DNA from 2 places in the Alkalibacterium putridalgicola genome. Region 2 is predicted to be linked to the other one. Evidence: predicted binding sites of a transcription regulator. Region 2 holds the regulator's gene; the other holds the start of a gene.
The links. Region 2 encodes Rex, which represses fermentation and respiration genes when NADH is low (regulators of the CRP and FNR family bind a similar motif). Its sites were predicted from a motif close to TTGTGAANTANTTCACAA; they were not measured.
Positions count from the first base shown of each region.

Region 1: the regulator Rex is predicted to act here: its motif matches at 5,616-5,633, upstream of AB4027_RS10770 (formate/nitrite transporter family protein).

Region 1 covers NZ_CP162615.1:2,248,639-2,261,057, forward strand. Annotated here, with positions in the region: gene AB4027_RS10745 (threonine/serine exporter family protein) at 1-71, shown strand, start outside; gene AB4027_RS10750 (threonine/serine exporter family protein) at 93-560, shown strand; gene AB4027_RS10755 (peptidoglycan DD-metalloendopeptidase family protein) at 1,284-2,984, opposite strand; gene AB4027_RS10760 (magnesium transporter CorA family protein) at 3,512-4,471, opposite strand; gene AB4027_RS10765 (DUF1456 family protein) at 4,870-5,397, opposite strand; gene AB4027_RS10770 (formate/nitrite transporter family protein) at 5,650-6,450, shown strand; partial or broken gene AB4027_RS10775 (cation:proton antiporter) at 6,867-7,978, shown strand; gene AB4027_RS10780 (DUF1456 family protein) at 8,069-8,617, opposite strand; gene AB4027_RS10785 (DEAD/DEAH box helicase) at 8,674-12,419, opposite strand, start outside.
Region 2 covers NZ_CP162615.1:2,140,206-2,152,624, reverse strand. Annotated here, with positions in the region: gene tsaB (tRNA (adenosine(37)-N6)-threonylcarbamoyltransferase complex dimerization subunit type 1 TsaB) at 1-599, shown strand, start outside; gene rimI (ribosomal protein S18-alanine N-acetyltransferase) at 586-1,185, shown strand; gene rimI (ribosomal protein S18-alanine N-acetyltransferase) at 1,175-1,708, shown strand; gene tsaD (tRNA (adenosine(37)-N6)-threonylcarbamoyltransferase complex transferase subunit TsaD) at 1,668-2,678, shown strand; gene AB4027_RS10200 (ABC-F family ATP-binding cassette domain-containing protein) at 3,206-5,158, opposite strand; gene AB4027_RS10195 (redox-sensing transcriptional repressor Rex) at 5,533-6,213, shown strand; gene AB4027_RS10190 (YdiK family protein) at 6,264-6,464, opposite strand; gene AB4027_RS10185 (lysostaphin resistance A-like protein) at 6,500-7,162, opposite strand; gene groES (co-chaperone GroES) at 7,404-7,688, shown strand; gene groL (chaperonin GroEL) at 7,746-9,371, shown strand; gene ltrA (group II intron reverse transcriptase/maturase) at 9,839-11,227, shown strand; gene menA (1,4-dihydroxy-2-naphthoate polyprenyltransferase) at 11,504-12,419, opposite strand, start outside.

The DNA.
Region 1 (12,419 bases), 110 kb from region 2:
TCCTTGCTAAGGCATTGATCACGGCCGGTGCGATCGGGATCGGTATAGCGATCGTTCTCGCATTCTTATAAAAAGAAAGGAGTCAGACTACTGTGACTTTAACTTATCTCACGTATCTTTTAGCTGCTTTTATCGCTGCATTTGGATTTGGGGTCATGTACAACGTTCCGACCCGTACGCTGTTCGCTTCCAGTATTTCTGGTGCCGTTGGATGGCTCGTTTACTATATCATCGCTTTCCAGTTTGAGCTAGTTCTCTTTATTGGAGCCGGAGCAGCCTCGTTTCTCATTGCCTTTCTGAGTCAATGGTTTGCCAGGCGCTATAGAATGCCTGTCATTGTTTTTACTGTTCCTGCAATCATCCCTCTCGTTCCCGGCGGATCTGCTTATAACATGATGCGCGCGTTTATCGAAGGGAATTCAGAGGCAGCATTGAGATTCGGCACAGAGACCTTTTTAGTATCGGGGGCCATCGCTTTAGGACTATCTCTTAATAGTGGGCTATTTCAAATCTTCTCCAGCCGAGCCTTTAATAAAAGAGACAAGCGTTACCTTCCTTAGCAGACAGTTGATATGTGTAGTCAGAAATCACACGTACGAAAAAGCAATGGGGCAAGACATTTTCAGCCCGTATCGGTAAAGACAATTGGAGTGACTATGCACTAGATTGATCCCAGCCACTTTGCATCCTACTGGGGCAAGTTACGCGTTAACATAACTATAAATGATCAAAGACATAGCAGCTCTGATAAAATAATTGGCGGATCTAATTTTTAGAACATGTTTCCAAAACTGATCGGAACTGATCGGAAAGGAGGGCGGGACAAAAACTCCCGCCCTTTTTTGCTCTTTTAAAACTGTTCGAGAATGAGGACATTCAAATGAATGATTTCGCTGCATGACACCACTTCCTAGTGGAATCCTGCATCAACTTGTCACTATAAGGGGATTGAGACTACTTCCTGTAAAATCACAGCATAAACTTGTCACTAAACGGCTTTTGTGACCACTTCCTGAAGAATCACTGCATAAACTTGTCACTAAACAGCTTTTGAGACTACTTCCTGTAAAATCTCAGCCTAAACTTGTCACTAAACAGCTTTTGAGACTACTTCCTGTAAAATCTCAGCCTAAACTTGTCACTAAACAGTTTTTGCAGCCACTTCCTGAGAAACTGCGGCACCAACTGGTCATAATACCGCTGGAAGAATGCTTTAACTTGATTAAACGCAGGAAAGAGGGTGGGACAAAAAGTCCTACCCTCTTTCTTAGTCTATATTCTACTTATCTAATGTAATCTATCGGATTCACAGTTCTACCATTTTTATAAACAATAAAGTGTAAGTGAACACCTGTTGAACGACCAGTCGTGCCCATAATTCCTAGTTGCTGTCCTTGAGAGACTCTTTGTCCTACAGAGACATTCAAACCGGGCTGCATGTGTGCATACAATGTTCTGTATCCATCACCATGGTCGATGATCACTCTATAGCCATAGGTACCTGAGTACGAAGCGGCTGCAACCGTACCTGCACGTGTTGCTCTGATCGGTCCGCCACCGGCAATATCAAGACCATTATGGAATGATCCGCGAGCCCCGGTCACTGGGTGAGTACGGTAGCCATAGCTGGAACTGAAATATCCACTTGCAGGTCGCAGCCATCCGCTGTTTGAAGAGGTTGATGCTTGAGCCTGTTCTTTTTCTTGCTGAGCTTTTGCCGCTGCAGCTGCTTTACGTTCCGCTTCGGCTTTACGTTCAGCTTCGGCTTGAGCTTCGGCTCTTGCTTTTTCTCTTGCTCTCTCCTCGGCTCTCGCTTTTTCTCTTGCTCTTTCTTCAGCACGTGCCTTTTCTTCTGCTCGTGCTTGAGCTGCAGCTTCTTCTTCCTGACGCTGTTCTTCACGACGTCGTTCAGCTGCTGCGCGTTCTGATGCCTCTTTTTCTGCCTGATCTTTTTGTGCTGCTTCTTCTTTACGTTTTTGAGCAGCCAGTACAGCGGCTTCTTCTGCTGCTGCTGCCTTAGCTGCTGCTTCTTCTTTGGCTTTTTCTTCAGCAAGACGTTCTTCTCTTGCGATGCGCTCTTCCTCTTCGCGTTTTTCTCTTGCAATACGTTCTTCTTCCAGACGTTTCTCTTCAGCGATACGCAATGCTTCCTGACGCTTCTCTTCAGCAATACGTTCTTCTTCTAAACGTTTTTCTTCAGCGATACGCTCTTCTTCTGCTTTGATATCGGCGTTCAGGGCCATCGTTTCCTGAGCGAGTTCAAATTGTTCACTGACGAACTGGTCTTTTTCAGCAGAATTCATCTGGTAGCGTTCAGCCACATACATGATTTCATCATCAAGTTCAGCCTGCTGAACCGTCAGTTCTTCACGATTTGCTTTAACTTCAGCTAATAATATTTCAGCTTGTTCTTTCTCCAGCTGTACTTTTGATTCAGCTTCCACAAGGGCTTCCTGGTCGCGACGCTGATCTTCGATCACTGTCTGATTTGCTGATACTAATGTAGTGATAACACCCATTCGACTAATTAAATCTGAAATGTCTTCAGCCGAAATAATCATATGTATGATATTCGTCGGGTTCCATTTAGTCTGTGTCGCACGTGCTTGAGTCATTAGTTTTTCATTACGCAGTTCGATCGCTTCAGTTAGGTTTGCGATTTCTTCATTTAATTTGTCGATCTCTTTATTTTTTTCTGACAGGAGACCTTCCTGTTTTTCAACATCTTCTGTCAATTCCTGGATCGTTATCTGAAGAGACTGGATGTTTGCTTCCAATTCTTGTCTTTCCAGTTCCAAACTGTTCATTTCTGATTCAGTTTCTTCAATCACTGAACCTAACTCTTCTGAACGATTTTCGATCTTTTCTTTTTCTTTTTGTAATTCTTCTAAGGATTCCTCTGCTTGAACAACACTGTCTAACATCGGTGCAGCGGTCGTCAACAGCATTGAGGAAACAAGTCCCACGATCAATTTCTTCTTCAAGTGATTTCCTCCATTATGTCTTTGTCTTTTGCGATTCGATAAGCTCTATAAAAGTAATTTTTTAATTTTTAACGTAGACCTATAGTAACACTCCTACCGAAATTATAGAATCTATAGTGGATTACAGTTATATTACACTTGATTTTAGACAAATTTTAGACAAGATTAACACGTTCCATCCGTTTCAGTGAAACGTATTATATCAAACAATCAAAATCAGTTTAGTGATAATGCATGAACGGACTATAACATATCCACAGAAAATCGCCTGCAGAAGAACTCTACCTTTCTCATATTATTACTACTGATTTTCACCTTATGATTACTTCCATAGACAATATCTTCAAGTTAAAAAAATTTGGCTAGTAACCGCTGCCCTTGTCATTGGATTAAGCAGGGTTCTTCTCACAGGTCCTGTCTATCTTCTTGATAATGATTATTATTTTAAACTGCATTCACCTAAAAGTATGAAGCGCTTTCATTTATAGCGATTGATCTTCTATTTTTTCTACCGTTCAAAGGTTTCTTTAAAAGAAATCTCTCTTCTTCAAACCATATGCTATCAGACCGGTAAGAAGCAGGATAATAGCCGACATGATCCAGAAGCCGTCGCTCACCTTTTCAAATGGAACAGGGACATTCATTCCCCACATCGAGCTAATAATGGTCGGGATAGTCAGAATAATCGTAATCGTCGTCAGAAACTGCACGGTCCTGTTTAAATTATTAGAAATAAGTGATGAGAAGGTATCACTGATGTCTTCCAGAAGCTCATGCGTTTGCCGGATCATTTTTTTGGCCTGATTCATTTCTACACTGACATTCCGCAACGTTTCATTGTTTTCTTCCATCTTTATATAACGTTCAGCTCCTCGCAGTTCTTCAAATATAGTATGATTCGTTTCGATTGCGATATCGAAATATACAATACTTTTCTGCAGTTTCATCAGTTTGAAAAGACTGTCTGACTTGCTGGATTTTTTTATATTGGCTTCCAGTTTACTTGTCTCACGATTGATTTCTTTTAGGCACTGAATATATTCTCTGGCAATATATTCAGATACTGTCAGAACAAAATCCGTGTGGTTCTTAATTCTAACAGGATGCTGGCGCTTGTTCCTGATGATTTCTTCAATAACTGGTGGGGTCTTTTCACTAGCAGTGATCAGCAGTTTGTCTGTCAGAATGATAGATAGCGCCCGCGTCACAAATTCCAGTTCATCTTTATTCTCTATTCTGATCGGATAAAGTAAAACCAGTAAACTTGGACGATCCTTATCAGATTTTTCAAGATTTTCAGACCTGGATACTTCGTCTGGATCAAATGCGCTTGTCAAATAATCAAGCGGGAATGCATACTTCTGCGCAATTCCTTTCATTTCTTCTCTATCTGCTTTAGTAATATGCAACCACTCCGGCGGTCTGGTCCCGGCTTCGTTTACTTCAACAACTTTCCCTTGATCATTTGTACGATATGCCTCTATCAACAGGTTCCCCTCCAATCATGTGAAACAGTCCTTCATTCATTAAGCACGCTCAAAGCATATATTCAGTTTATAACAGATTACGTATAATAGATATTAAACTGTCTTGCCGCAAAGATCCACAGCTCATACGGCAGGAATGTTTTTCAGTAGTCATCACTTCTTCGTTTTTTCTGTCGCATTTCAAGCGCCCAGGAAGATAAGCACGAGTTACTATTTTTTGACATAAATCATTGCTTATATCTCACTGTCTTTCCTCTAGAATCAATCATTGCTGCCAGTAAGGTCTTTCTATTCGATCAGCAAGACCCGTTTCACTCTCTTTCTTATTAAAAGAAGGAATCAACTAAACAGTAAAACACCCCTTTATCTCTGTCTGAAATAAAGGGGTGTTTTACTGTTTAGTCCAATCTTTCTCTCAATGCCAAACCTTTCAGGAAATTACGCGCATACCGGTCGCCACATTCCTGATAGTTACGGTGGTCTTCTTTTCTCAAAACGGCACTCAACTCACTTTTAGAAATAAAGACATCGGCATCTTCAAGGATATCCAAAACATCTTCATTTGTCAGCTTCAAAGCTACTTTCACTTTCTTAAGCAAGATATTATTGACGTCTTTATCGTGTTTCAAGGTGTACGTCATTTTGACAGGTTCACCTGTTTTGGACAGCTGTCGGCCTCTTTTATAAACGATCAGTCCATTCAGGAATGCTTCAAATGTCCGATTGGTACATTCCTTTCGATATAGATTCTCTGAAAAACTGTTTTCTTCATCTTCGGGAGAATCTTTCTCTTCTTGTTTCGAAAGCAGATACCTTACATCTCCTAGAGAGAGTTCCTTTTCTCCAAGCTTGAAAATCTCTACCAATTCTGCATCTTTTAAATCCAGTGCATACCTCAGCCGCACCAGTCGGTCGTTATTATTCATGATTTTTACACCTTTCTGATCTGTACCAGTTAATTAGTCATTTCTTCGTCTAGTATACCGGTAACGGGCTGTAATCTAAAGAAGTTATCTATCCTTTTATAGAGGAAAACGGAACCAATTAAAAGATAGCTCATATGTGTCTTTTTTGTCATAATTTTTTTTGAAAATAATACTGATTTTCATTTTCAAAATGAACTGAAAGGTGTATGATGTAAATATTGTGTAAAACCTAACAAAAAGGATGGAATGTTCATGGATGCAAATTATCAAGGTCTCTTTTACAGTATTGAAAAGAGTATTGAAAAGAAAAAACAGTTGTTTGAGGTCAGTAAACTAGGGTATGGTGCCCGTGCTATGCTTGCCACACTATTTTTAACATTAGGCACTGCTATCGCTGTCATTACAGCTCAATATGCTGAAAAAGCAATTCCGGGTTCCGGAAAATTTTTATATTCATTTATGTTCAGCTGGTCTCTGGTCATGATTATTTATATGAATGCAGAACTGGGTACATCTAATATGATGTATACAACTGTGGCGGTACACAGAAAATACTTAACAGTTAAAAATGCACTTATTCTTTTGTTCACCTGTCTGCTGTTTAATTTTATTGGTGGGATCATATCAAGTTACCTGGTTTCTCTAACTTCTATTTTTCAGGACTTGCCTGCTGATCACTTCTTATTCAAGGCAATAGAAGGTAAATTAGCTAAAACCCCTTTACAAATATTCACTGAAGGTATATTTGCAAACATCATTGTGAATACAGCTGTATTCAGTACGATTAGAATGAAAGACGATGCCGGTAAGGTCATTGCCATGATCTTCATCATCTTCATTTTCGCCTTCTTAGGATTTGAGCACCTTATCGCTAATTTTTCTTCATTCCCTCTTGCTTATTTTGCAGCAGCTGGAGCAGTTACCGGTATGAATGTTTATACTGTCGGGATGAACTTTTTACTTACCGGCTTAGGAAATTTCGTTGGTGGAGGCCTCGTTATAGGTCTGACCTATTCATGGCTTAACCGTCGTAGTCATGTGTATCAAGACTGATCAGGCACCTTTTAAGCTTTCAACACAAAAAATACCAGCCATAAATAATGTTTAAAAAGCGAAGGAACCTTTAAACTGGTTCCTTCGCTTTTTCTTTTTAAACTTTGACTGAACTGATTTGAAACGGACAAGAACGTTGTTTAATGAGCAGTATCAAATTAAGGTGGACAGTTTTTTTCTCTTTATGGTTCTGTACAGGGAAAATCCGTAAGACTGCAAAAGACTCTTCTCTATGATTCTGCTGTTTTCTTTGCTATTCTATACATTAAAGGAACATATATTCCTATGAAAGCAAGGTGTATTTATTATGGTTGTTCTTCAGCAGATTCTAGTACTACTACTCGTCAGTGTGGTTGTTTATACTATTGATGTCAATAAAATTTTTTCCTGTACCGGTAGTGTTAGTCCTCGTAGGTATGGGGCTTTCTTTCCTGCCGCTATTCTCTCATTTTTCTGTCTCACGAGACCTATTGTATGAAATATTTATTCCAGGACTTTTATTCGTCTCGGCCTACAAGTTTTCCATACATGCATTAAAGCAAAATGCTGGGCTGATTTTAACTTTCAGCACCGCAGGAATGCTTGCAACACTATTCCTGCTGGCAACAGGCATTTACTGGATTTCTTCTTTTTTTGAACCTTTAGCATGGAATGTTTCCCTTCTTCTTGCAGCGATCCTTGTTCCTACTGACCCTGTTTCGGTCGTCTCTATTTTAAAAAAAGTTCAGGAGCCGAGGAGATTGCTAATATAGTCGAAGGAGAATCATTGATAAATGACGGGACCAGTATTGTTATTTTCACTATTCTTCTTTCAATGGTCCAATCCGGTCAGTCATTTTCACCTCTTCAGTTTTTTGAAAATTTTACCTATGTATCTTTTGGTGGGATAGGCGTTGGCCTGGTTTTTGGCTGGGTACTCAGTCAGGCGATCCACATTACGTCTCATCATGAATATCATGTCATGTTGAGTATTCTGATTGCCTATGGCGGATTTGCACTGGCAGAACTGGTAGATGCATCCGGTGTTCTGGCAACCGTGGTAGCCGGCATACTCTTATCATTTACTTTTTCGAAAAATGACAAGAAAGAAGATAACTTCCGGAAAGCTTTGGGAGGTTTCTGGAACGTAATCGATCCTTTACTGACTTCCGTCCTGTTTCTTTTTATTGGCATCCAATCTGTCCCGTATATTCAAATATGGAATCCCATACTATGGTTATCGGCTTTTATCTTTTTCACACTTTCTATTCTGGCACGCTTTTTAGTTTTAGGCAGTACGCTTATGTTTGTACCTAAATGGAAGAAAAAGTTTCTTCATTTTTTCTCGGTACTTTTCCTTCTTGCCTGGTCAGGTATAAAAGGGGCAATGTCCATCGTCCTTCTCCTCTGGACAGAAAATACGAGCGTTGGTCAGAATACGTTCTTGATATCAGTCGCTTTTCTGACCATACTTTTTTCTTTCGTCTTTCAAAGTCTTGGTGTTTATCCTCTATCGCATCTACTGCAAAAAAAGGATCACGCTAAATGATGCAGTCATTTAGTGCGATCCAGCTGATACTAGAGTTTACTTGTATTTGTTAACTATCCTTCAGAAATCTACTGGCTCAATTACCCCAGATCAGCCTCTGTATGAGAGTGCAAGCCCCTTAAGAAAATTCCGTGCATACCGGTCGCCGCATTCCTGATAATTGCGGTGATCCTCTTTTCTCAAGACAGCACTTAATTCACTTTTAGAGATATGAACACCGGTCTCATCCAAAATATCGAGGATATCTTCATTCGTAAGTTTCATGGCCACTTTCACTTTCTTCAGCAAGATATTATTGACATCCTTATCATACTTCAAGGCATACGTCATTTTTACAGGCTCACCTGTTTTTGAAGTCTGACGGCCTCTCTTGTAGACGATCAGTCCGTTGAGAAAGGATTCAAACAAACGATTGGTACATTCTTTTCGGTACACATTTTCTGTAAAATCGTCCTCTTCCTCATCCCGCTCATCCTGTTTGGACAGCAGGTATCTTACATCCCCAAGAGAAACATCCGCCTCCCCCAGATTGAAGACCTCTACCATTTCTGAATCCTTTAAATCCAGCGCGTACCGCAGCCGCACTAATCGGTCATTATTATTCGTTCTTTCAGCACCTTCCTGATATGCTTCATGCATACTAGCTCTATTCTTCATATAGTATACCGGGAATGATGATGAATGGAAAATAAAGTTTAAACTATAGAAATAGAGGAATTAACCAATATATCGTTGAAGAAATCAATCGCATATTTTCTCTTTAGTATATCATGATGCTTTTGATTATAGTAATTACACAAACAGCTATAACAGGCTGCTTCACCATTTGAACCTTCACCACAATCACACTGATTAACAACCTCAAATGATTTATTCAGAACTTCTCTAAAGTGTTCTTCATTCGCTTTGCCTAACCTTCTAACATGACCTGCTCCGCCGGGAACAACATCAAACAAAATAAAGCTAGTATCCCATTCACCAGTTTTGATTTTATCGTAGTGTACCGTTCCAGATATATCATTGCGTTCAATTCCTAGCTGCTTGCTCACACCCTCCAGTAATGCATATAGAATAGATAATGCCTCTTTAAAATCTATAAATTGCCCAAAGGAGATATTAGCTACATCTGTTTTAAACTTATGTCCCAAGGTACGTCTATATAACTTTGTATTCGAACATTCTCTTCCAAATGGGGTTTTGTGCGGTTTCTTTTCATCGAAAAAGTGTTCATGGTGCATTTCATCATTTTTTGTTGCATACCCGCAAGAATCGCAAACAAAAAAATTCGATTTATTAATAACTACAAGCTCATCATTGGAAGTTGATTTAATCTTAATATCGTTATTATTAAACTTAAAGTAGGATGAGTCATTTTCTGTGATCTCTTGTTTGTCCCCCACATAATATATTTCACTCTTATAAGTCTTCTCCGGTTTTTTAATCGTCGATTTGGTTACTTGAGGACTGATTATAAATCCATATTCTGGGATAATAAAAGTATTTTCTTTGTACACAACTGTATCACAAATTTCACAGTTTCCTAATTCATCACCGTAAGTGCTTGTATAATGTTTTTTAATATTCACATGTCCGCACATAGGATTAGTGCAAATGCCAAAGTCATATAAATCCCAGACTTTGTTCTGTCCGGAGGGTTTCTTTATATATTGACTTTTATACAAATTTCCATCCGCGATTACTTCAGAACCTGGAGCATACTCTGATATAGCCATCATTAAATCCCTCTGCAATCTTAAATTATTGGATTTACTATAATTTTTAATCGCATTTGAGTCCAGTGAAGTCACTAGTTCAACTGTGTCAACTGGGAATCCATATTTAGGAATAATATTCTTTTTAGATAAAAAGGATGTTATGTTTTCGCTTTTTAACTTGTCAGCGTAGTGAGTTAAGTTATTCACATCATAATTTCTTTTAAATTCACCTTTCATTTTCTCAATCGCTGCTAGTCTTAAATCTTCTATCTCTATTATTTCATTCTTAAATTCATTATATTCTCTGAATAATATTCCTTCTGAAGACTGTAGTTGTGTTAACCAGTTTTCTGTTTTGTTTTTTAAAGAGTCTGGTAAAGAATCTCTAATATATCTTTCAACATCCAACGGTAACTGATTAATAAAGGTGATTAAATCTCTGAAGTTATCTTCATCGAAAAACAGTTCTACATTTTTGTATCGCTCAGGATACTTTTTCCAGTAGGCTGAAATAACAGCTGCATTCATATGCCGTTTAACTATCTTTTCATTCTCTACTTTAAATTTTGGAGGCCGGATTTTCCCTTTAATCATCAATTCTGGTTTCCTATAAAAATTTAAATCGTGAGAAGATAGTCTTGAAAATGTTAATGAATAAGCAGCTGATTCTTTTCTTCGACCCGCTCGACCTGCTCGCTGAGCATAATTAGAGGGTGACGGGGGCATATTTTTCATGAATACCGTTTCCAAGTCTCCAACATCAACTCCCATTTCAAAAGTAGTTGAACAGCTTAAAACGTTGATCTCATTCTTAATAAACATTTCCTGATAACGTTTAGCTTTCTCAGAGCTTAACTGAGCAGTATGTTCTTTAATTCTCAAAGGATAAATATCTAGGTTTAGATACTGTTTACGATAATGATTAGTTTCAAACATTTTTTCCACATTACATTCTCTAAGTTTTCCATAGCATCTATATGTTGAGCAATGGTTATCGATATTGTTGACGGTGAGCTTCCCGCACTTATCACACGTATACCACTTCACATCAAAAGAATTGGACGGTTTAGCTACTAAGTTTTCAACATTCATAACATACTCGTTTGATCGTTTTGCAGCTATTATTTCTTTATTCACTAGCAACTGCCAAATCTTTTCCAAATAGTTATTAATTTTTTCTCTATCATCTGTATCCAAAACTTTAGATAAGAACTCCATTCTAGAGTTCATATATTTAGCCGAGATCCAAGACTTTCTCCAAGAATGTTTTCTATCCTTAGGATCAACAGATAAAGACATGGTAGATTCGAGACCATTGTACAGATAATATTCTTTATCTGCTTTCAGCATTTCTTTAGAGTACGGAAATTCAATCTTACAGTCTCGCTTGAAGCTATTTGCGAGAACTCTTAATAAGGTATCTGCATCTTCTCCTATGACTTCTCCAAGTTGCGGTAGGTTCATATCTTTAAATTGGAAAGATACTAGTCCTAAATTCTCTAAACTATTTCTATCGCTGCTTGAAATCTCATATAAAACTGTTTTCCATGCTTCTTTCAATGAATCCTGATCCTGTTCTAAAACATTCTGATGCTCAAATAAAGCTGCCAGTTTATTAACAAGTTTTATTATTTCGATACCACTCTCTGGAGCGGCTTCTCCTAATACAGTTAACGCTTCGACAAGTAAACGTCGGCGGAGGATGTTGTTGTACGTAAAATCAAAATAACTGGCAAAGTAGGCAGCCTCTTGACGACTATCTGAAAAGACTAAAAGTTGTTTATTTTGAGCGAAAGTATTAACTGTTGATTTTCTCGTTTCTTCAACACTTTCAAATCCAAAAAAATCATTGTCCAATAATTCTTCTTCATCTTTAATTTCTTCTATTTTTGATGGGATTTCTTCATATAAACTTGACCCTATGACACTAGCGGCAGCTTCCTGCCCAATGTAAAAGCCCCTAACGATCGGACCGCGAGTACTACTGGTATTACAGGCTACGCATTTATGCAGCATATTTTTATTAGTCTCTACTTGGATAACATCCACTAAGTTTTCTTCATGACAGCTACAGCCTACACTATTCACCAAGTTTTTCTTTTCGATTTTTCCACATTGCCCGCACAATGTATAATATTGATCTTCATTAATATCACTTTCATCCACGTCTAGTTTGTTAGTGTTTGCGACTAGATAGTATTCTTTAGCCATATCTTCAGATTTACTTTGTTTTAAATAATCGTTCTCAATAGTTCCTGGAATATAGATCTCCCCACAATGTTTACACACTGTAATTTTATAACTTACAAACTCTTCACCGTTAATAAAAGTCTTATCTCTAGGTATTATCGTCAAGTCTTTATGTTTTCCAACTGTAATGAATGCACCTTCTAACGAACGTACAAACATATGATAGCGTGCATCTAATAGTGATATATTGTTTTTTCCAGCTTTCCTAGCAAGAGAGACAAAAGACACAATATCTAATTCATTAATTCCCAATGTCTCACTGATTTTATTGATAGTAACTGGATCTTTATTTAGAATATTGCGCATTTCATAATAGAGTGCATCACTTAGAATAAAATCATAAATAATTTCATTCATTTCTTTTGACTTCGTATTAAAGTTAGGATTGTAACTTTGGATATTATTGATGAGAGTGTTCATTCCACCAGGATGATTAGTTACTTCCAATAATTCTTTATAGATATGTGAAGGATATC
Region 2 (12,419 bases):
AGGAAATGATGAAAGAAGCGGAATGGAGACCCAAAGATCTGACACGCATCGTCGTGGCTAAAGGTCCGGGATCTTATACCGGCGTCCGTATCGGAGTTACGGTCGCCAAGACTCTTGCCTTTAGTCTGGATATCGAACTTGTCGGCGTGTCCAGCCTGGAAGTCCTGGCCGCAAACGGAGCTCAGATAGAAGGTTCGTATTGTATACCGCTGTTTGATGCACGACGCGGCAATATATATACAGGCCTGTATCAGTATCAGGACAATACGCTTGTCCAGGTGGAAAAAGACACCCACATCTCAGCAGAGCAGTGGGCGAAATACTTAAAACAGCTGGATGGTCCCCTTCAGCTGCTGGGTGAAGACAGACTCAAACATATGGAGTTATTCGAGGAAGAATGTGGAGAAAGACTGATCGAACTGCCTTCCAGCCGACATTTTGCTCGCGCAAGCGTCCTGGCAGAACGCGGGAAAAACCGTGAACCTGAAAACAAACATGTATTTGAACCGGAATATCTGAAGCTGGCAGAGGCAGAACAGAACTGGATGGAGGCACATCCTGACTTTAAACAAGGAGGCGGGTGGATTGAAAAACTTTAAGGAATGGATATCTGAAAGAGTAGCCAAGTCAACGACTAAATCGTTTTTACCCATTTCAACCCGAGTAAAACTTCACCAGCCTTTTTATGGTCTCTCTGACGAGCATTTTTTAAAAGCAAAGATAGCAGATGAGGGAGACGTCGATGGTATCCTTCAGATCGAACGCCTTTGTTATAATGGCCTGACGCCCTGGAATCGTACAGCCGTTTTGCATGAAATCCGCTATAATAAAAATGCTTTCTATATCGTCATATATGACGATGACAAACCGGTCGCCTTCGTAGGTGCCTGGTTCGTGACACAGGAAGCTCATATCACCAATATAGCTACGATTCCTGCCTATGAGAAAAAAGGCATAGCAACGTACTTACTGAAAGAAATTATTCGACTCGCACAGGAAGAGGGTATTGAAAAAGTGACACTGGAAGTGAGAGTATCCAACGATACTGCTCAGAGTCTGTATCGTACCCTTGGCTTTGAAGAAGGCCGAGTGAAAAAAGGATATTATGCAAGAGACCATGAAGATGCACTCGAAATGGTCCGTCCGCTCGCTGATCCCACTGAAGAGTCGATCTATGAAGAATGATCAGGACAGGAAGAAAATACAGCCGATCATACGGCGGTATGATTTCAATGAAGAAAATTACGAGCGATTCTACGACATTGCCGATCAGTCCTTCCGATACGGTGCACCGTGGACGTACAAGCAGTATAAGGAAACCTTAGGCAGAGAGGATCTGGTGTTTTTCGTCGCGGAAGTGGATGGACAGCTTGTCGGTTACATTGGCGGCAAACTGCTTCTGGATGAAGCTGAAATATATACGATCGTGGTATCTAAAAAATTTCAGAAGAAGAAAATCGCCCGTGCTTTACTTAAGCGGTTCAAAGAAGAATGCCGGATAAAAGGGGTCGAAGCGATCTTTCTGGAGGTCAGAAAGTCCAATAAAAAGGCACGGACCTTTTACAGGAAGAATCACTTCGATGTGATTTCGTCTAGAACAGGCTATTATACTGAGCCGGGGGAAGATGCGCTCGTTATGAAATGCAGAATGAGAAAGAAGGAAGAGAATGGAAAAGAAGCTGATATTAGCGATAGAGACAAGTTGTGATGAAACAAGTGCGGCCGTTATCGAAAACGGACAGACGATTCTATCAAATATTGTCGCTTCGCAGATCAAAAGTCACCAGCGGTTCGGCGGCGTCGTCCCGGAAATCGCCAGCCGGCACCATGTCGAGCAGATCACGCTGATCATTGAAGAAGCACTGGAAAAGGCCGAAGTCTCTTATGAGGATCTCGATGCTGTAGCGGTCACTGAAGGTCCCGGCTTAGTCGGCGCTCTTTTGATCGGTGTGAATGCGGCGAAAGCTATTGCGTTTGCTCACGATCTGCCGCTGATCGCCGTGAATCATATCAAAGGCCACATTTTTGCAAACCAGTTAGTCACGCCTCTTGAATTCCCGCTGCTGTCCTTAGTCGTCAGTGGAGGGCATACGGAGCTTCTCTATATGGCGTCTGAAGATTCTTATGAGATCGTCGGAGAAACACGTGATGATGCCGCCGGTGAAGCATACGATAAGATCGGGCGCGTGCTGGGTGTGCCTTACCCAGGCGGTAAACATATCGATCAGATGGCTCATGAAGGGAAAGATACGTATGAATTTCCGCGAGCAATGATCCAGGATGATAATTTCGATTTCAGTTTCAGTGGATTGAAAAGTTCGTTCATCAATACCGTCCATAATGCGAAGCAGAAAAATGAGGAAATCAACGCCAATGATCTGGCCGCAAGTTTTCAGGCTGCTGTGATCGATGTACTTGTCGACAAGACGATACGGGCAGCCAAGGAGAAAAATGTCAGACAGCTGATCCTGGCTGGGGGAGTGGCTGCCAATAAAGGCCTGCGCACCGCTTTGGAGAAAGCAGTGTCTGAAGAACTGACCGATGTGGAACTGCTTATCCCGCCGCTCGAATTGTGCGGAGATAATGCCGCAATGATCGGCGCTGCTGCATATGTTCAGCTTAAAAACAATAATTACGCCGATTTTTCACTAAACGGCAGACCAGGATTATCAGTATAAGGTAGATTATCTATATTAACTGATTTTCAGCAGCGATGTATCAGCTATTTTCTGATACATCGCTGTCTTTTTATATTTATCGACGATTGCGTGCCCTTCGTGAAGAGTGAGGAGCAGTGGAGGTCACGGAAAAGACAATTGCGTGCCCTTCGTGAAGAGTGAGAAGCAGCGGAGGTAACGCAAAAGTGAATCGCGTGCCCTTCGTGAAGAGTGAGGAGCAGTGGAGGTAACGCAAAAGGAAAATGCGTGCCCTTCGAGAAGTTTAGGAAGCGGTGAAAGTCACGGAAAAGTGAATTGCGTGCCCTTCACGAGATTTAGGAAGCAGTGGAGGTCACGGAAAAGACAATTGCGTGCCCTTCACGAGATTTACGAAGTAATAAAGGTCACACAAATGACCAGAGAGTGACCTTTAAGGAGATTGCGGAGCTGTGAAGGGCACTCTCTAAACATAAAAACCAATAAAAGATCAGAAAATAATGAAAGCAGCAGATCAGGAGATGTTACATCCTGATCTGCTGCTTTTTCAATTAATTCAAATCGTCCAAGGCGAGCTGTTTTTCTTCCCATTCCTCAAGCAAGGTTTCTTGCTTGGACTGCAGTTCCTGATTTTTTTTGGCGAGACGTTCGAGCTCTTCAAAATCATTGGATATCTCCGGTTCACTCAAGGCTTCCTGGACAGACTGTATCTTTTCTTCCAGTTCTTCGAGTTCATCTTCGATAGCTTGAACAGCACGTTCAAGCTTCCGCTGATTCTTCTGATTCTCTTTCTGTGCTTCAAACGATTGTTTCGTGGTTGAAGGAGAAGAATCACTCTGTCCGTCTTCCTCTTCTTTTTCAGAAGACGTCAGTTGTTCCAGGGCTTCGAGCTCGGCTTTCTTTTGAAGGTAATAATCGTAGTCCCCAAGATAGACATCAGCGCCATTCTCGTTCAACTCAATGACTTTTGTGGCCAGACGGTTAATAAAGTAACGGTCATGAGAGACGAACAGCAAAGTGCCTGTATAATCGATAAGGGCGTTTTCAAGGACTTCTTTTGAATCGATGTCCAGATGGTTGGTTGGTTCGTCTAAAAGCAGGAAATTATTCTTTTCCAAGGACAGTTTGGCTAAAGCCACACGCGCTTTTTCGCCACCACTTAAAGAGGCGATGGATTTTTCGACATCATCACCGCTGAAGAGAAAAGAACCTAACAATGTTCGTATCGTCTGTTCCGGGAGACTAGGATGGTCGTCCCACACTTCATTCAATACCGTTTTCTTATTATTCAACAGATTCTGTTCCTGATCATAATATCCCAGATCGACTTTTGCTCCGTATGAAACATTACCGCCAAGAGCGGGGATCATCTGATTGACCGTTTTCAGCAGTGTCGTTTTTCCGATCCCATTGGGTCCGACGACAGCAATCGACTCCTCTTTTCGGATGTCCAGATCGATATGACTCGAGAGAGCAGTGGTTTCATATCCGATGGTCAAATCGTCAGTCTGCAGAACGATCTGTCCCGATTCTCTACCTGTCTGGAACTGGAAATGGGCGCTTTTTTCGTCATTTTGCGGCTTGGATAAAGGGTCCATTTTCTCCAGCTGTTTTCGGCGAGCCTGTGCCCGTTTTGTGGTTGAGGCACGTACGATATTTTTGTCGACAAAATCTTCGAGTTTAGCGATTTTTTTCTGCTGTTTCTCAAAGACCTTCCATTCACGTTTGATTTTTTCTGCTTTTAATTTCAGATAATTCGTATAGTTGCCCGGGAAATAATCCACGGACCCTCTGCTCACTTCGTAAACCTCGTTGATCACCTTGTCTAAAAAGTACCGGTCGTGAGAAACGATCAGGAGGGCTTTGGAATAGTTCTGCAGATACGTTTCCAGCCAGGAAAGCGTATCGATATCCAGATGGTTGGTCGGTTCATCCAGAATCAGCAAATCTTTTTTCTCTAAAAGCAGCTGGGCAAGGGCTAGGCGTGTTTTCTGTCCGCCTGACAGATTTTGTATTGGCGTGTCATAGTCTTCTTCATAAAACCTGAAGCCATGAAGGACGGAACGGATCTCGCTCTCGATCCCATAGCCGTTTTTTTCATGAAAAGTCAATTGCAGGGTATCGTAGCGTTTAAGCAGTTCGTCATAGTCACGGCCCGATTTTTCAAGGGCTGGATCGCTCAGCTGCGATTCGATGTCGCGCATCTGTTGTTCCATATCAAGCAGTGGTTCGGCGATTTTCATCATTTCATCCCAAATCGTCAGCGAGGAGTCGAGTCCTGTGTACTGATCAAGGTAACCGATGGTGATATCCTTTTTCTTGTGGATATTTCCGGAATCCGGTTCTTCCCGACCGGATAATATTTCAAGCAGGGTCGTTTTGCCGGCACCGTTCCTTCCGACCAGACCGATACGTGCGTTGTCTTTGATTTCAATGGAGACATTATCGAACAGTTTATCTGCACCGAAATAACGCGAAATTTTTTCAGTTTGTAAAAGTATCATGTTAGTATCCTCATTTTCATAAAAATTACCTTAATTCATCTCTTAATAGTTTAGCATACATACAGCAGATAACAATACAGGAGTCCAGTGATATAAGATTATATTGTGAATCACATTCTCAATTAAGAATCAGCTATTATCATGTACGATTGCTCACTAATCGTTTTAACGTTCATATATATACAATTTAGATGTACTCCAAAGTTTATGAATATTCTTAGAATTCAGGCTATTTTACTTTTATTTAGTAAGATTAATGCTATAATAGAAAGTGGCATATTACTTATAGTTTGTGAATGCACAAAGACTGAATAAACAGTAATTTATAATGATTAAACTAAAGTTAATTTAAAATCGGATAAGGAGAATGAATGATGGTTGAAAAGAAAATACCTAAAGCGACAGCGAGACGTTTGCCGCTGTACTATCGCTATTTGAGGTTTTTATATGAAGCAGGCAAGGAACGCATCTCATCTGCCAAGTTAAGTGAAGCCGTAAAAGTGGACAGCGCAACGATCCGACGCGACTTTTCATATTTCGGTGCTCTAGGTAAAAGAGGTTATGGTTATGATGTTGAAGCGTTAATGAACTTTTTCAGTAAAACGCTGAATCAGGATAGACTGACCAACGTTGCCCTGATCGGTGTAGGTAATTTGGGACAGGCGTTACTGAACTATAATTTCCGTCGCAATAATAATATCCGCATCAGTGCCGGATTTGATGTCAAAGATGAACTGATCGGAACGATCCATCAAGGTGTGCCGATCTACTCCATAGATGAAATGGTAGAACAGCTCGACCTGCAGCAAATCGATGTGGCCATCATAACAGTCCCTTCAGAAATCGCTCAGGATATGGCCAACCAGCTGGTTGAAGGTGGAGTTAAAGGTATCATGAATTTCACGCCGATCCGTGTGACGGTGCCTAAACATATCCGCGTCCATAATGTTGATTTGACAAATGAGCTGCAGACACTGATCTACTTTATCAATTACTATCAGGATCTGGAAAATTCAGATGACCCGGATGAACCGTTGAATGATTTTATTATCTAAATTGAAATTAAAAAAGCGTACCCGCTTGATTAGAGCGGGTACGCTTTTAGTTATCTCTTACTTTTTTTGATGTTGTAATAGGCTTGCGCCAAACGTGTCCCGTTCACAAAGTCCTTTGTTGCAAAAAGGGCAAACAGATAGGAAAAGAACCCCCACCCATTTGATGAAACCGAGTCAATGGTGAAGAAGAGGAAAAGTGCAAAGAATACATATTTAAAAACGATTTGTAGTTTAAGCTGTTTTTCTGTCATAGTGGATCCTTTCTACGTGGGAAAATTAGTCATGATCAGAGGAAATATAGGTTCGCAATTACGGCCAGGGTATTCATCAGACAATGCGCAATGATCGGTGTCCAGATATTCTTGGTTTTGAAGTAAAGCCAGGAGAATACAAACCCCATGGATGAATAGACAAGTAGCAGACCGTCAAAATGGACGAAAGCAAACAATAGTGAACTGATGACCGCTGCACCGATACCGCCAGTTTTTTCAATGAGCATCCCAAAAATCGCTTTTCGAAATACGAATTCTTCCATGACCGGCCCGGCCACTCCTATGAGAAGGATGAAGACAGGGTAGTTTCTGACCACTTCGACAAGCATTTGTGTATTCTGAGACTCCATCGGTGATCCCAGCAACTGGACCTCGACGATGCTCGCCAGGTTCTGTGCAAAGAGGGCGATAAAGATACCGGCGATCCCCCATAGCAGAACGTCTTTCTTCTGCTTGTTTAGAGGTTTTTCAAATGGAAAATGCATATGAAATCTTTTTTCGATCGCTATCATACCGACCGCACCTAGAGTGAAGAGGACGAGTGACGGTGTCAAAAATCCTATCGTTCCTAATGATTCAGGTAGAAAGACAGGAATGACCCCTGCCAGGACTTGAACAAGCAGGAAAAGTATGATGATACGTGTTGCCGCTTTTTTATTTAAAGTGATTTGATCCATTAAAGTCATCCTTTGTTTGTTATATACAATACTAGTAATTTAACACAAATAGAGGTCCGTTTCCACACAAGGAAAAATGAATGTTTTTTTAAGATAGGGCTTGCAAGATCATTCTGTTTTGAATATACTTAGAATTGGAGTTAGCACTCGACTGGTTAGAGTGCTAAAACTCACTTATTCACTAGCTGATAGTGAAAAAAATAAGACAAAACAAACAATTTACTTATGGAGGGATTACATTATGTTGAAACCTTTAGGAAATCGCGTACTTCTTGAAGTGAAAAAAGAAGAAGAAAAAACTGCAAGCGGCTTGGTCCTGCCGGATTCTGCCAAAGAAAAACCACAGACAGCCGTAGTAGTCGCTGCAGGAGAAGGTAGACTGCTTGATAATGGTAACTATTCCAAACCAGCCGTTTCAGTTGGCGACAAAGTTATCTTTGAAAAATATGCCGGATCTGAGATCAAATATCAGGGGACCGAATATTTAGTTGTCAAAGATACAGACATCATTGCGATCGTCGAATAATTCATTCGTTTTAACGATTTCATTTTCAATATAATCAACGAAGGAGAGAATTAAAACATGGCTAAAGATATTAAATTTTCTGAAGATGCCCGTGCAGCAATGCTGCGCGGAGTAGATAAACTGGCAAATACAGTTAAAGTAACATTAGGTCCAAAAGGCCGAAACGTCATTTTAGATAAATCATTCGGTGCTCCTCAAATCACTAATGACGGAGTCACGATCGCAAAAGAAATCGAACTGGAAGATAAATTTGAAAACATGGGTGCCCAGCTGGTCGTTGAAGTGGCAAGCAAAACCAACGATATTGCCGGCGACGGTACAACTACAGCAACTGTATTAGCTCAAGCTATCGTCAACGAAGGTATGAAAAATGTGACAGCTGGTGCTAACCCGGTCGGTATCCGTCGTGGAATCGAAATGGCAACGAAGAAAGCTGTTGAGTCACTTCGCGAGATTTCAACACAAGTTGCTGACAAAGAATCTATTGCACAGATCGCAGCAATCTCTTCCGGAGACGAGGAAATCGGTCACTTGCTTGCAGACGCTATGGAAAGAGTCGGCAGTGACGGCGTAATCACGATAGAAGAGTCTCAAGGTATCGAAACAGAACTGGATGTCGTTGAAGGGATGCAGTTTGACCGTGGATACTTATCTCAGTACATGGTGACAGACAACGAGAAGATGGAAGCTAGTCTTGATAATCCGTATGTCCTGATCACAGACAAGAAAATCTCATCTGTTCAGGAGATTTTACCCGTCCTTGAAAATATCATGCAGCAGAATCGTCCGCTGCTGATCATTGCTGATGATATCGAAGGCGAAGCTCTTCCTACATTAGTCCTGAACAAGATCCGTGGCACATTGAATGTTGTTGCCGTTAAAGCACCTGGCTTCGGTGATCGCCGTAAAGGTATGCTTGAGGATATCGCTACACTGACGAACGGAACTGTCGTTACAAGTGACTTAGGTCTGGATCTTAAAGATATGACCATCGACCAGCTAGGTACGGCAGGTAAAGTCGTTGTGACGAAAGATGATACAACGATCGTTGAAGGTGCCGGTGATGCAGCATCCATCGAACAGCGTGTCGGCATGCTGCGTTCTCAAGCTGAAGAAACCACCTCTGAGTTTGACCGTGAAAAACTTCAGGAACGTATCGCCAAGTTAGCCGGCGGTGTGGCTGTGATCAAAGTGGGTGCAGCAACTGAAACGGAAATCAAAGAACGTAAACTGCGTATTGAAGATGCATTGAATGCTGCACGTGCGGCCGTTGAAGAAGGCGTGATTGCCGGCGGAGGGACTGCATATATCAATATCTTAAATAAACTGGAAGAAATCGACGCTGAAGGCGACGAAGAGACCGGCGTGAAGATCGTCCTGCGTGCTTTGGAAGAACCTGTCCGTCAGATCGCTCAAAATGCTGGACTTGACGGCAGTGTCATCGTTGAACGTCTGAAACATGTTGAGCCAGGAATTGGCTTTAACGCCGCAACTGGGGAAATGGTCAATATGGTTGAAGCGGGTATCATCGATCCAACTAAAGTTACCCGTTCAGCTCTTCAGAATGCTGCATCTGTATCAGCCCTACTTCTTACAACAGAAGCAGCTGTCGCAGAAATCCCTGAAGAAAATGACAATCAGGCTGGCGGAATGAATCCCGGCGGCATGGGCGGCATGATGTAATAACGAGATTTATTTCCTGAACAATATAGATATTTTAGATGAAAAGAGGGTAGGACTTTTGTCCTACCCTCTTTGGTGATGTGCGCCCGGCATGGGCGACAACTTGGTGGTGAAAGTCCACTACAGACTTGGCAGTAGGAACTGTTAGCGAAAGACAAGGGTGTCCGCCGTGAGGCGGAATCTGAAGGAAGTCGGACGCAAATGCTTGCACTGACGAACAGAAACTTCATACCAAGGCTTAATAGAACGGATGAGCTTGCATCACAAAGTGAAGTCCGATACTGCCCGAATTCTATTGAGTAAATGAAGCAGTGACGTGAGCAGAAGGTTGTCGTTCTTACCCGGGGAGGTCTCGTCAGCGCTTAGTAGTAACAACGAATGGCGAGAAGTCAGCCGAGGTCATAGTAGGGAAAATGTACCGAAGGACCGAACAATATCAATACTTTGAAGATTGGAGGTTAGGCATTATGACAAACGCAGAAAACGACCCACGGGTTGGCAAACTACAAAGGGATAAGCTGGAAGCGAAAGAGTATGTAGATGTGCGGAGTAATCGCCTAGGTGAATGTAAAGACAAGTATGGTGAGTCTCTCATGAGGCTCGTTGTAAGTGAGAAGAATCTATTTGAAGCGGCTAAAATTGTTAAACGCAATAAAGGAGCTGCTGGAGTAGATGGTATGACAGTTAATGAGATAGAATCACATATCATGGAAATGAGTCCGTATTTAAAAAAGAAACTGTTAGACGGCACCTATAAACCACAACCGGTCAGACGGGTGGAAATTCCCAAAGCGAATGGGGGTATCCGAAAACTGGGCATTCCAGTGGTACGGGACCGAGTGGTCCAGCAAGCCATCAGGCAAGTGATAGAACCTATCATTGATAAACATTTCCTCCCACACAGTCATGGGTTCCGTAAAGGGAAAAGCAATCATACAGCTCTGAAAGAGTGTGTCGACTATTATCAGCAAGGCTACAAAGTGGCCGTCGATTGTGACCTGAAACAGTGCTTTGACACACTCAATCATGATAAGCTGATGTACTATCTCGAACAGTATATACAGGACAAAATGATTCTGAAAATTATCCGTAAGTTCTTACAGAGCGGTGTCATAGATCTGTCTGGCGAATTCGTAGAAAGTAACACAGGCGCACCACAAGGTGGCGTGATTTCGCCCCTACTCAGTAACGTATACTTACATGAACTGGATAAAGAAATGAAGCAGAGAGGACATCGTTTCGTTCGGTTCGCTGATGACTTCGTCATCTTTGTGAAGTCAAAACGAGCCGGTGAACGTGTGCTCCAAAGCATCACTCGCTTCATTGAAAAAGACCTGAAACTAACTGTCAACCAAGAGAAAAGTAAAGTGGGTTCACCAACGCGTTTAAAGTTCTTGGGTTGTCTGATAACCACAGTGAATGGGGTCTGTCGCTACAGACCTTCGAACGAAGCCAAAGCGAAATTCATTCGCACCTTGAAACGCTTGACCAAACGTAAGCGAGCAGGGAAGTTTGATGAGATTGTCAAAGAGATAAACAGCCGAACAAGAGGCTGGATAAATTATTTTGGCACAGGCTTCATCAAAACCTTCGTAACTAAAGTGGAGCAATGGCTCCATCACCGAATCAGGCAGCTAATTTTAAAGAGATGGAAAAATCCACGTACTAAGATTAGCAGATTAATGCGCTTAGGTCTAGATATAGATAGTGCCAAACGCATAGGCTATTCCAGAAAGAAATACTGGAGACTGTCAAAAACACCTGAAGTTCATTGGGTGCTTACAACGAAAAGACTCTACCGGTGGAACGTAGTTTCACTACGAGACCTGGCAGAGTCTGCTTACTTAAGATATTGAACCGCCGTATACGGAACCGTACGTACGGTGGTGTGAGAGGACGATAAATGAATTAATCATTTATCTCCTACTCGATTCCGAATCATTTGTTATAAACGTGTTCCAATAAACAGCCCCGCCGATAACTCCTTCAGCAGTTATCGGCGGGGCTGCGTTAGAAGCTACAGGGCTAAACGCTTTTTGTCCCGTCCTCTTAAATTCTTTGATCGATCAGAGACTCATGCCGGAATGATGATCTTGGGCCGACGTTAGAGCGCTGATAAATATTCTTGAAATTTATACAAAAAATAAGCTGAGAGCCAGCAGGCCGACTTCTACACTGCTGAAAAGGACTACATTTTTGATAGCTACCACAAACGTTTCCGTTTTTATCTGTTTTTGGTTGTAGGCATTCAAGTTCTTTTTGATCAAGGGGAAAGTAATGAAAACAGCGAGCATTAAAGGATGAAGGTACCCCAGGACAACAGATAAAGCGATGATCACATAACTGAGATACATCAACAGATTAAAAAGTAAAACAGCTCTTTCTTTCCCGATATAAAAGGGGAGAGTAAACCGGTTATTGACGATATCCTCTTCAAGGTCACACGTGTTGTTAGCTAGCATGATATTTGAAATCAGAAATACAGTCGGCAATGATACTAAAAAGACTGAAAAGATAGCCTGCAGATTACCGGTCAGTAAAAATTCAGGTCCCTCAAAAGCTAAACGGATCAGACTGCCATCTGAATCATTGATCAGCACTGCAATAAAGAAAATGCCAAAGCCCATAGTCAGTCCGGAAAGTATTTCTCCCAATGGCGTTCTAGAGATAGGTATTGGTCCGAACGTATAAAAGATCCCTATAGCAAAACAAACAACCCCGATAGCCAAAAGTAAAAATGTTGTCCGATAGACTAGTATTAAACCCAGTACTATGGAAAGTCCAAGCATAATAAAAATCAGACGAATCACTTTCTTTTCTGATAAACCGGTACGTCCGATAATATTGACGTTCTGCTGATATGTTTTATCTTTTGCTTTTTGAAAATCCATTAGATTATTAATGGCTGTTGTCGTCATATCAAACAAAATCATGGCGACAAAAAAGAGAAGCGTGTTCCAAAAGTTGAATTCGGAAAAGTAGTAAGCCGAAAACAACACGCCGAGGAGGAACGGGAATAAACTGGCGATTTTAGTTTGTATTTCCACT